4 regions of the Vreelandella sp. GE22 genome follow, and region 4 is predicted to be linked to each of the others. Evidence: predicted binding sites of a transcription regulator. Region 4 holds the regulator's gene; each other region holds the start of a gene.
What was found. Region 4 encodes LexA, which represses DNA repair genes until DNA is damaged. Its sites were predicted from a motif close to TACTGTNTANNTANACAGTA; they were not measured.
Positions count from the first base shown of each region.

Region 1: a site for LexA is predicted at 822-841, ahead of ACWHRL_RS06245 (PA0069 family radical SAM protein). Genes of this name have one in related genera too.
Region 2: a site for LexA is predicted at 1,182-1,201, ahead of ACWHRL_RS14635 (Y-family DNA polymerase). Genes of this name have one in related genera too.
Region 3: a site for LexA is predicted at 973-992, ahead of recA (recombinase RecA). Genes of this name have one in related genera too.

Region 1 covers NZ_OZ309110.1:1,322,564-1,324,751, forward strand. The annotation lists gene ACWHRL_RS06245 (PA0069 family radical SAM protein) at 1-808, opposite strand, end outside; gene ACWHRL_RS06250 (hypothetical protein) at 1,100-1,540, shown strand; gene ACWHRL_RS06255 (nuclear transport factor 2 family protein) at 1,714-2,097, shown strand.
Region 2 covers NZ_OZ309110.1:3,127,990-3,130,177, reverse strand. The annotation lists gene ACWHRL_RS14635 (Y-family DNA polymerase) at 1-1,158, opposite strand, end outside; gene ACWHRL_RS14630 (hypothetical protein) at 1,272-1,622, shown strand; gene ACWHRL_RS14625 (contractile injection system protein, VgrG/Pvc8 family) at 1,867-2,188, opposite strand, start outside.
Region 3 covers NZ_OZ309110.1:2,890,457-2,892,644, reverse strand. The annotation lists gene mutS (DNA mismatch repair protein MutS) at 1-256, opposite strand, end outside; gene ACWHRL_RS13505 (CinA family protein) at 361-870, shown strand; gene recA (recombinase RecA) at 1,012-2,085, shown strand; gene ACWHRL_RS13495 (regulatory protein RecX) at 2,117-2,188, shown strand, end outside.
Region 4 covers NZ_OZ309110.1:1,556,073-1,558,260, reverse strand. The annotation lists gene ACWHRL_RS07400 (TetR/AcrR family transcriptional regulator) at 1-323, opposite strand, end outside; gene lexA (transcriptional repressor LexA) at 543-1,217, shown strand; gene purU (formyltetrahydrofolate deformylase) at 1,282-2,136, opposite strand.

The sequences.
Region 1 (2,188 bases), 230 kb from region 4:
GCAAGCGCAACAGCATCCAGCTTGCCGTGCGCGCGCCAGAGCGGCTCGCGGCCTCGACCAGCCGCTCGATCTCGTGATCGGTAAGCCCGGGAATCACCGGCGAGACCAGCACACCCACCGGGATACCCGCCGTATTCAGCTCGCGGATCACCTTCAGCCGCGCCTGGGGCGAGGCTGCGCGTGGCTCCAGCGTGCGCTTCAAATTCGCATCCAGGCTGGTCAGGCTGACCAGCACGCGTACCAGGCGATGCTCGGCCATTTTCGCCAGCAGCTCGGTATCGCGCAGTATGAGGGTGCCCTTGGTCACCAGCGTGACCGGATGGCGGCATTGGTATAAAAGCTCTAAAAGGCGCCGGGTGGTTTGGTGTTTCGCCTCGATGGGCTGGTAGCAATCGGTATTGCCCGACAGGTTGATAGGGCGGCAAGTATAGCCCGGGTGGCTGAGCTCCTCTTTCAAACGCTCGACCATGCCCGTGCGGGCGATCAGTTTCGTCTCGAAATCGAGCCCCGGCGACATATCCCAATAGGCGTGAGAAGGGCGGGCAAAGCAGTAGATACAGCCATGCTCGCAGCCGCGGTACGGGTTCAGGGAACGATCGAAGGAGAGATCCGGCGAGCTGTTCCAGGCAAGCGCGCTTTTACTCGGTTCCTCGCGTATTTCGGTGGCAAGCGAGGTGGGGGCCTCCTCCTGCCACCAGCCATCGGACTCGTATTCGCTTTTCGAGGGCGCGAAGCGGTTGTGCGGGTCGAAGGTGGCGCCTCGGCCTTTAAAAGGCGCCTTGCCTTGCGGCGTGAGAGGTTGCGCCATTGCGACATCCTTATAGTGTATATAAATACAGTATATGACGAGGCCTCTACAGCGCAAGTGTCACCTTTAAGCGCGTAATTTTATAAAAGTAGGGGCTACTAATATTTACCAAACTGTCATTAGTGGCTTTTAGGTTAATTAGCGGGATTACAGCCAGTCGGGAAAGTTATAGGCAAACGTTCAAACGCGGTGCGCTTACCGTCGCCATGGTGGTATATCGCCGGGGCGTTTTAGTATGTTTTAGAACACATCCAAGAACCGTATCATGGGATTTTTTTTAAGGAGCATTCGATGCACGCTTTATCCGTTCTCCTGATACGTGTTCTTGCCATCTATCTGGTGGTTTCTCCGCTCTACACTTTAGCTTTCTCGCTTGAAAACATCTTTACGGCAGAGTTGGAGTCCCCGTGGCTCCCCGTGATGGTGACAAGCCTGGTGGTCCCTCTTTTGATCGGTGCGGTACTCTGGCTGAAGGCGCCGACCATTGCGCAAAAAATACACCAAAGCGATACCCAGGCAGATGCATCCGTTGACGAAGCAGGGCTTGTTCGCGCGGGCAGCTTCTTGATCGGCGTCTATCTGTTCGTTCAGCAAGTCGGCAATGTAATATCGCGCTGGGAGTGGGGCGGAGGCGTCACCTACGCCTCTTTGGCCGTTTTAATACTTAGCCTGACCCTGATGTTGGGCTCGAGCTTCTTGCAAAAGCTCTTTTACCGCTTCAAACACTTCTAGCGCTAAGCGAACTTGACATGCGAGGGCGGCGCTATTTCGGTAACATACCGTGTAACGTCTTTTCCGTGAAGGCGAAGGGCTCGCTGTATTGGATGTAACTGCCGTATCAAGTCAGGTCACCGCCGTATGAGCCCGCGGCGTCAAGTCACCGCTATCTGTTGAAGAGGTTTAAGATGAGAACACCGCACGACGTGCTGAATGAGTGGATGCAAGCGATCAACGACGCCGATGTAGAAGCGCTGCTCGCCCTCTACGATGACAACGCCGTACTGATCCCGACCTTTTCGAACCGCATCGCCAATAACAGCGAAAAACACCGCGACTATTTCGAGCGCCTCGGCGCGCGCCCGGGTTTGAGCATCACTCTGCACGAGAAAACCCTGATCATTCAGGAAATGTCCGAGACGCTCTGCTCGCTGACCGGCCTGTACAACTGGCGCTTCGAGGTCGAAGGCGAGCTCTTGAACTTCGAGGCACGCTTTAGCTACGTGGTCGATCTTTCAAAAGAAGCCCCCATTCTTCATCACCACTCCTCGCAAATTCCGCGCATGTTGTAAGGCGGATGCGGGCGGGGCGCCTTGGCGTCCCGCCCGCGAGCAGTGCCTTTATCGGCTCGATCCACCTGGCGCTGCGATCAACAAGGAACGC
Region 2 (2,188 bases), 1.6 Mb from region 4:
CATCTTCTCGTTCAGTTCGTCCATCGTAGCCATGAGCTTCTGGCTGCGCTGGCGGTCTTCTTCCGTTTGCGGGGTATCCATCAGGCTGAGCTGTTGGCGGTGCTGATCGGTGAGGTCCAGCATCATCACGCCCGCTTTCTTGTAGCCGTACTTGGGCCGGTAGATTCGGCTTAAGCCCGCGCTCGCGGCGGCGAGGATCTCGCGGGTGTCCTGGGTGGGGCGTTCCAGCTCGACCACCACGCTGGGCGAGTACTGGGGCTGGTCCTGCCGGAATCTATCCGTTTTGAGGAATACCAGCACGGCGCGGGCGAGGCTTTTTTGTGAACGCAGCTTTTCGGCACCGCGCTGGGCGTGGTGGCGGATCGCGCCGGAGAGGTCGCCGAGGTTACCGGTGGAGCGCCCAAACGAGCGGCTGGTCATGATGCGCTGCTTGGGTTCGGCTAGGTCGTTCATTTCCAGGCAGCTGACCCCGCGCAGCTCGAGCACCGTGCGTTCCATGTTCACGCTGAATTTGCGGCGCAGGTGTTTGGCGTCGGCTTCGCGCAGATCCCAGGCGGTTTTGATCCCCATGACTTGCAGGCGCTCGGTGAGGCGACGGCCCACGCCCCATACGTCGCCCACGTCGATCTGTTCCAGCAGGTGGCGGGCCTCGTCGGTGTCCGCGTGCATGATGCACACGCCGGGGTAGCCGGGGTGCTTCTTGGCGATGCGGTTGGCCAGCTTGGCCAAAGTGTGGGTGGCGGCCACGCCAACGCATACGGGAATCCCGGTATAGCGGCCTACTTTCCAGCGCACGCTGCGCGCGTGCTCGAGCAGGGCGTCCGGCTCGAAGCCGTCCATGCGCACGAACATTTCGTCGATGCTGTAAGGCTCGACCCCGGCGGTTTCCTGCTCGAGGATGCTTTGCACCCGGTGGGACATATCGCCGTAGAGCTCGTAGTTGGACGAGTGAAGGATGATTTCGCCGCGCTCGACCAGGTGGCGCACCTGGTGGGCGGGGGTGCCCATCTCGATGCCCAAGGCTTTCAGCTCGTTCGAACGGGCGATGATGCAGCCGTCGTTATTGGACATGATGCCCACCGGCTTGCGCTTGAGCTTGGGGTTGAATACGCGCTCGCAGCTGACGTAGAAGTTATTGCAGTCGACCAGACCAATCATTATTTGCCCTCCCTATTGTACAATACTGTTGTTTTATACAGTATTAGACCCTGGGAACGCGAGAGGCAAATGCCAATGCCTGTCATTAACATGGGATAACAAAGGGCAGTAGCATGCGAGTGAATTACCTGGGGCCGGCCGTGGTGGGCGTGGAGCACCCGGCCGTAGCGGAAATGGACCGGCGCAAATTTTCAGCAAGCTGCTTTCTGGTCGAGGTGGGCGAGGATGCTGCTGACAATGGCCCCTGGATGGAGGGCGATGTGCTGGTGGTGGATGAGGCGCGCTCGTATGGCCACGCCGATTTAGTGGTCGCGGAAGTGGGCGGCGAGTATCGGTTATTCAAGACGCATCGGGTGGGCGAGCGCTGCCGGTTGTTGCCCGCTACCGGGGGCGAGGGGTGTTTTATCAATGCCGAGCAGTTTCGGGGGGTGGTGGTGAGGCAGGCGCGGTGTTGGGCGGTGTAGGTAATGTCCTACGATTTCTGGCGTTGATCGCTTACGGCAAAGTGGGCTTTGGTTTGCCAGGCTGTGAGTGTCGCCTTGAAGCACGCGGTTTACCGCCGGAAGATTGCGGCATTACCTTGACCAGGGAGGGCTGAGCCAAACGGACCTGGCTTATCTGTAGGGATTTGGATATTAAAACCCCGGCTACTGGATGGCCGGGGTTATTTTTTTGAAAGAGCTAAGTCGACATGGAGCCAGCATCCACTCACTGCGTCTCCATCCTAATACTGCACGTATAGCCACGGTCGTTGAGATCGTGGCGCACCTCATCAATGATCCAGGGCGTGGCGTCGATCTGTTCCTTAAACCCTACGGTGGTGACCGGGGTTTCGGGGTAGATGTCGGCGCGGCCTTCGGCGAGATCCAGCGTTAGCTCGGCGTGTTTGCGCTGCAGGCGCGTGAGCTCGGCGCTGGCTTCTTCCAGGGCTTCGCCTTCACTGGCGTAGGTGTGGCGTAGGCGCTTGGCGTTGTCGCTGTTTCCCACCAGCACTTCCTTGCGTTCCGCTTCGTCGAGATCCGACCAGTAG
Region 3 (2,188 bases), 1.3 Mb from region 4:
CGCCGGCGCTGACCAGTCGGGCCAAATACCCTTCGGCGCTGTGGTAGGGTACACCGGCCATGGGAATCGGCTTGCCGCCGCTTTGGCCGCGGGCGGTCAGGGTGATATCCAAAAGCGTGGCGGCGCGCTTGGCGTCGTCGAAGAAGAGCTCGTAGAAATCCCCCATCCGGTAAAAAAGCAGGACCTCGGGGTGTTCGCGTTTGATTTTGAGGTATTGCGCCATCATTGGCGTGTGCGCGGGGCTGGCCTGTGACATGGGCGTCCTGATTGAGCGTGGCGCAAACGTATTGCGCCATGTTCTATGGGCAAGTGAAACGCAGTATTCTACGCTGAACGAAGCGCTTACATGAAGGAGTCTGCATGGCCGCTGACGCGTCTGGTTTGAAAAATCTCGATCTGGCGCTTCTTTCGAAGCGCCTGGGCAGGCTTTGCCTTGCTCGAAACGTTACGCTGACCACCGCGGAGTCCTGCACCGGCGGTGGGATTGCCACGGCGATTACCGCCGCGCCAGGTAGCTCGGGCTACTTTGAAACCGGCGTGGTCACCTACTCCAACGCCGCCAAGACCCGCCTGCTGGGCGTCGCAGAAGAGACCTTTGACGCCCACGGCGCGGTGAGCGAGGCGGTGGTCAATGAAATGGTCAAGGGGGCGTGCCGGGAAAGCGGTGCAAGCCTTGGCGTGGCGGTGAGCGGCGTGGCAGGCCCGGGGGGAGGCAGCGTCGATAAGCCCGTCGGGCTCGTCTGGCTTAGCGTGGGCGATGAAGCCCGCCAACACGCCCAGCGCTTCATCTTTCCCGGTAGCCGTCAGGCGGTGCGCGAGCAGGCGGTACGCGAGGCGCTGGTGGCCCTGATTTTGCGCCTATCCGACTAACGAAGCGGTAATCGAAAGGCGCTGGAAGTACCCAACATGGCCTGGTTTGGCGTAAATAAATAGCGTATCAGGGATAGGTTTTAGCGCTATTATTTGGCATAATACTGGCTAATTATACAGGTTGTTACGAGGACGCTTTAAATGGCTCAAGATGAAAACCGCACAAAAGCACTGAACGCCGCGCTCGGCCAGATCGATCGTCAGTTCGGCAAGGGCACCGTCATGCGTTTGGGCGATGCGCCGCGGGTGGTCATGCCATCGGTATCGACCGGCTCGCTCGGCCTCGATATTGCCCTCGGCATCGGCGGGCTTCCGTTTGGTCGCGTGGTGGAAATCTTCGGGCCGGAGTCCTCGGGTAAAACGACGCTGACGCTGTCGGTCATTGCGCAGGCGCAGAAGCAGGGCAAGGTGTGTGCGTTTGTGGACGCCGAGCACGCCCTCGACCCAAGCTACGCGGAAAAGCTGGGTATCAACCTGGACGACCTGCTGGTCTCCCAGCCGGATACCGGTGAGCAGGCCCTCGAGATCACCGACATGCTGGTACGCTCCGGCGGCGTCGACGTCATCATCATCGACTCCGTGGCCGCCCTCACGCCGCGCGCCGAGATCGAAGGTGAAATGGGCGACACCCACGTGGGCCTTCAAGCCCGCTTGATGTCCCAGGCGCTGCGTAAGATCACCGGCAACATCAAAAACGCCAACTGCCTGGTGGTATTCATCAACCAGATCCGCATGAAGATCGGCGTGATGTTCGGTAGCCCCGAAACCACCACCGGCGGTAACGCGCTGAAGTTCTACTCCAGTGTGCGTTTGGATATCCGCCGTACCGGCTCGGTGAAGTCCGGCGACGAAGTCACCGGTAACGAAACCCGCGTCAAGGTCGTGAAAAACAAGGTCGCGCCGCCTTTCCGCCAGGCCGAGTTCCAGATTCTTTACGGCAAGGGGATCTACCACGCCGGCGAGGTGATCGACCTGGGCGTGCAGTGTAATCTGGTGGATAAAGCCGGTGCCTGGTACAGCTACAAGGGCAGCAAAATCGGCCAGGGTAAAGCCAACGCTTCCCAGTACCTGGAAGAGCACCCGGAGATCATGGAAGAGATCGAAAGCCAGATTCGCGAGCAGCTTCTTGCCAAGCCCGACCCTAAAAAAGAGGAAAAGGAAGAGGTCGCGGCGCCGGCGGATGTCGATGCCGACGGCGAAGATAGCCTGATCTAAGTGCTGGCAATGCAAAACTTCGGAGACGTCCGTGTTTGGCACTAACAACGCGACCCCGCGCGGGGTCGCCATGGATCTTCTGGCGCGGCGCGAGTACTCTCGC
Region 4 (2,188 bases):
TTGAGGCTATTACGCTCGGCGGGCACCGTCAGCACCGTGGTCGCCATGGCCTCGAGCAGCACTTCGAGGGGAATGTCATCCTCGCCGTAGCGCTCGTGGAGTGCGTCCAGCGCTTCGTGAAAGCGCTGGCTGAAAGGATCGAGATAGCGCGCGAATACGGCCTGGATCAGCGCTTTCTTGGAACCGAAGTGGTAGTTCACGGCGGCCAGATTCACCCGTGCCTTGCTGGTGATATTACGAAGCGAGGTCTCGGCAAAGCCGCGTTCAGCGAACAGCACCTCCGCAGTATCCAGGATACGCGTGACCGTATCAGATTGCGCCATGGCGCCCTCCAGAAAAACGAGTGTTTAAAACATCGCAAAATAGTAGGCCATTAACGCGCCAGTCTCAATCGCAAGAAAAGGTGAACTCCCCTCCTCAATGCCCGAACGGCTTTATAATCCGTGGCTTGAGTCATATACTGGACAGAGGAACATACTGTATACTTAAACACATATATATCGAGTCACCTTTTTAGTTACCCTTTTACGCTGGAGTCAGACATGTCCCGTCCTCTTACAGTACGTCAACAGCACGTTTTTGACTTTATCGTTAAAACCATGAATGAGCTCGGCTACCCGCCTACCCGGGCCGAGATCGCCAAAGCGCTGGGCTTTCGCTCACCCAACGCGGCGGAAGAACACCTTCGCGCCCTCGAGCGCAAAGGCGCGATTCGTATCATTCGCCACACTTCCCGGGGTATTCGCCTACCCAACCAGGAAGGCACCGAAACCAGTGAGCCGGCGCCGGCTGCCAACGAAAACGGCGAAACGCCGGCAAACGGCTTGCCCATCATTGGCGAAGTCGCTGCGGGCAACCCGATTCTGGCCGCCGAGCACATCGACCGCTACTGCCCGCTTCCGGCGGACTACTTCACGCCCAAGGCGGACTACCTGCTGCGCGTGCGCGGGCTTTCGATGAAAGATATCGGCATTCTGGAAGGCGACCTGCTCGCCGTGCACCGCACCGAGCGGGTACGCGACGGGCAGATCGTGGTGGCACGCCTTGAAGACGAAGTCACCGTCAAGCGCTTCAAGCGCGACGGCCATCAGGTAACGCTGCTGGCTGAAAACAGCGACTTCGACCCGATCGAAATCGACCTGCGCACTCAGCAGCTCGATATCGAAGGCGTGGGCGTAGGCGTGATTCGCGGCGGCAGTGGCCAAGCGCTCGGCTAAGCCACTCGCCTGTATGAACGTCGTATAAAAAGCGGGGGGCACTCATCAGTGCCCCCCGCTTTTTTTAGTTAAAGACGACGGTCTTGTTGCCGTCGATCAGCACCCGGTCTTCCAGGTGCCAGCGGATTCCCCTCGCCAGCACCGATTTTTCCACGTCGCGGCCAAAACGCACCAGATCCGTCGGGGTATGGCAGTGGCTAACCCGATGAATGTCCTGCTCGATGATCGGGCCGGCATCCAGCTCCTCGGTCACGTAGTGGCAGGTCGCACCGATCAGCTTAACGCCCCGCGCGTAAGCCTGGTGGTAAGGCTTGGCACCGGCAAACGAGGGCAAAAAGCTGTGATGGATGTTGATGACCTGGCCTGCGTAGCGGCTACAAAGCGCCGGCGGCAGAATCTGCATGTAGCGCGCCAGCACGATGCAGTCCGCTTTGAGCGCCTCGATTTGCGCCTGTACCGCATCGAACGAGGCCTGCTTGTCGCCTGGGTCGACCGCAATGTGAAAGTAGGGAATCTGGTACCACTCACTCAGCGCGCGCATATCCGGGTGATTGGAGATGATCCCCACGATGTTGCAGTCGAGCTCACCCGCCTGCCAGCGGTAAAGCAAGTCGACCAGGCAGTGGGACTCTTTTGAGACCATGATCACCACGTTGCGCCGCTTTTGCGTATCCACCAGCGCCCACTGCATGTCGAAGGCGCTGGCGATCGGCGAGAACGCCTCTTCGAGCGCCTCGGCAGTCATACCGATGGAATCGGCAAGGATCTCGTAACGCATGAAAAACCGACCCGTTTGCAGATCCGAATGCTGGCTTGCCTCGGTGATGGAGCCGCCGTGCTGGGCGATGAAACTGGAGACACGCGCCACAATGCCCACTTGGTCCGGGCAGGAAACCACTAAACGGTAGTAATGCGACATAAATACACTCAATATAAACACGATTTTAAAAATGCCAGGCCTTGTCCGCCAT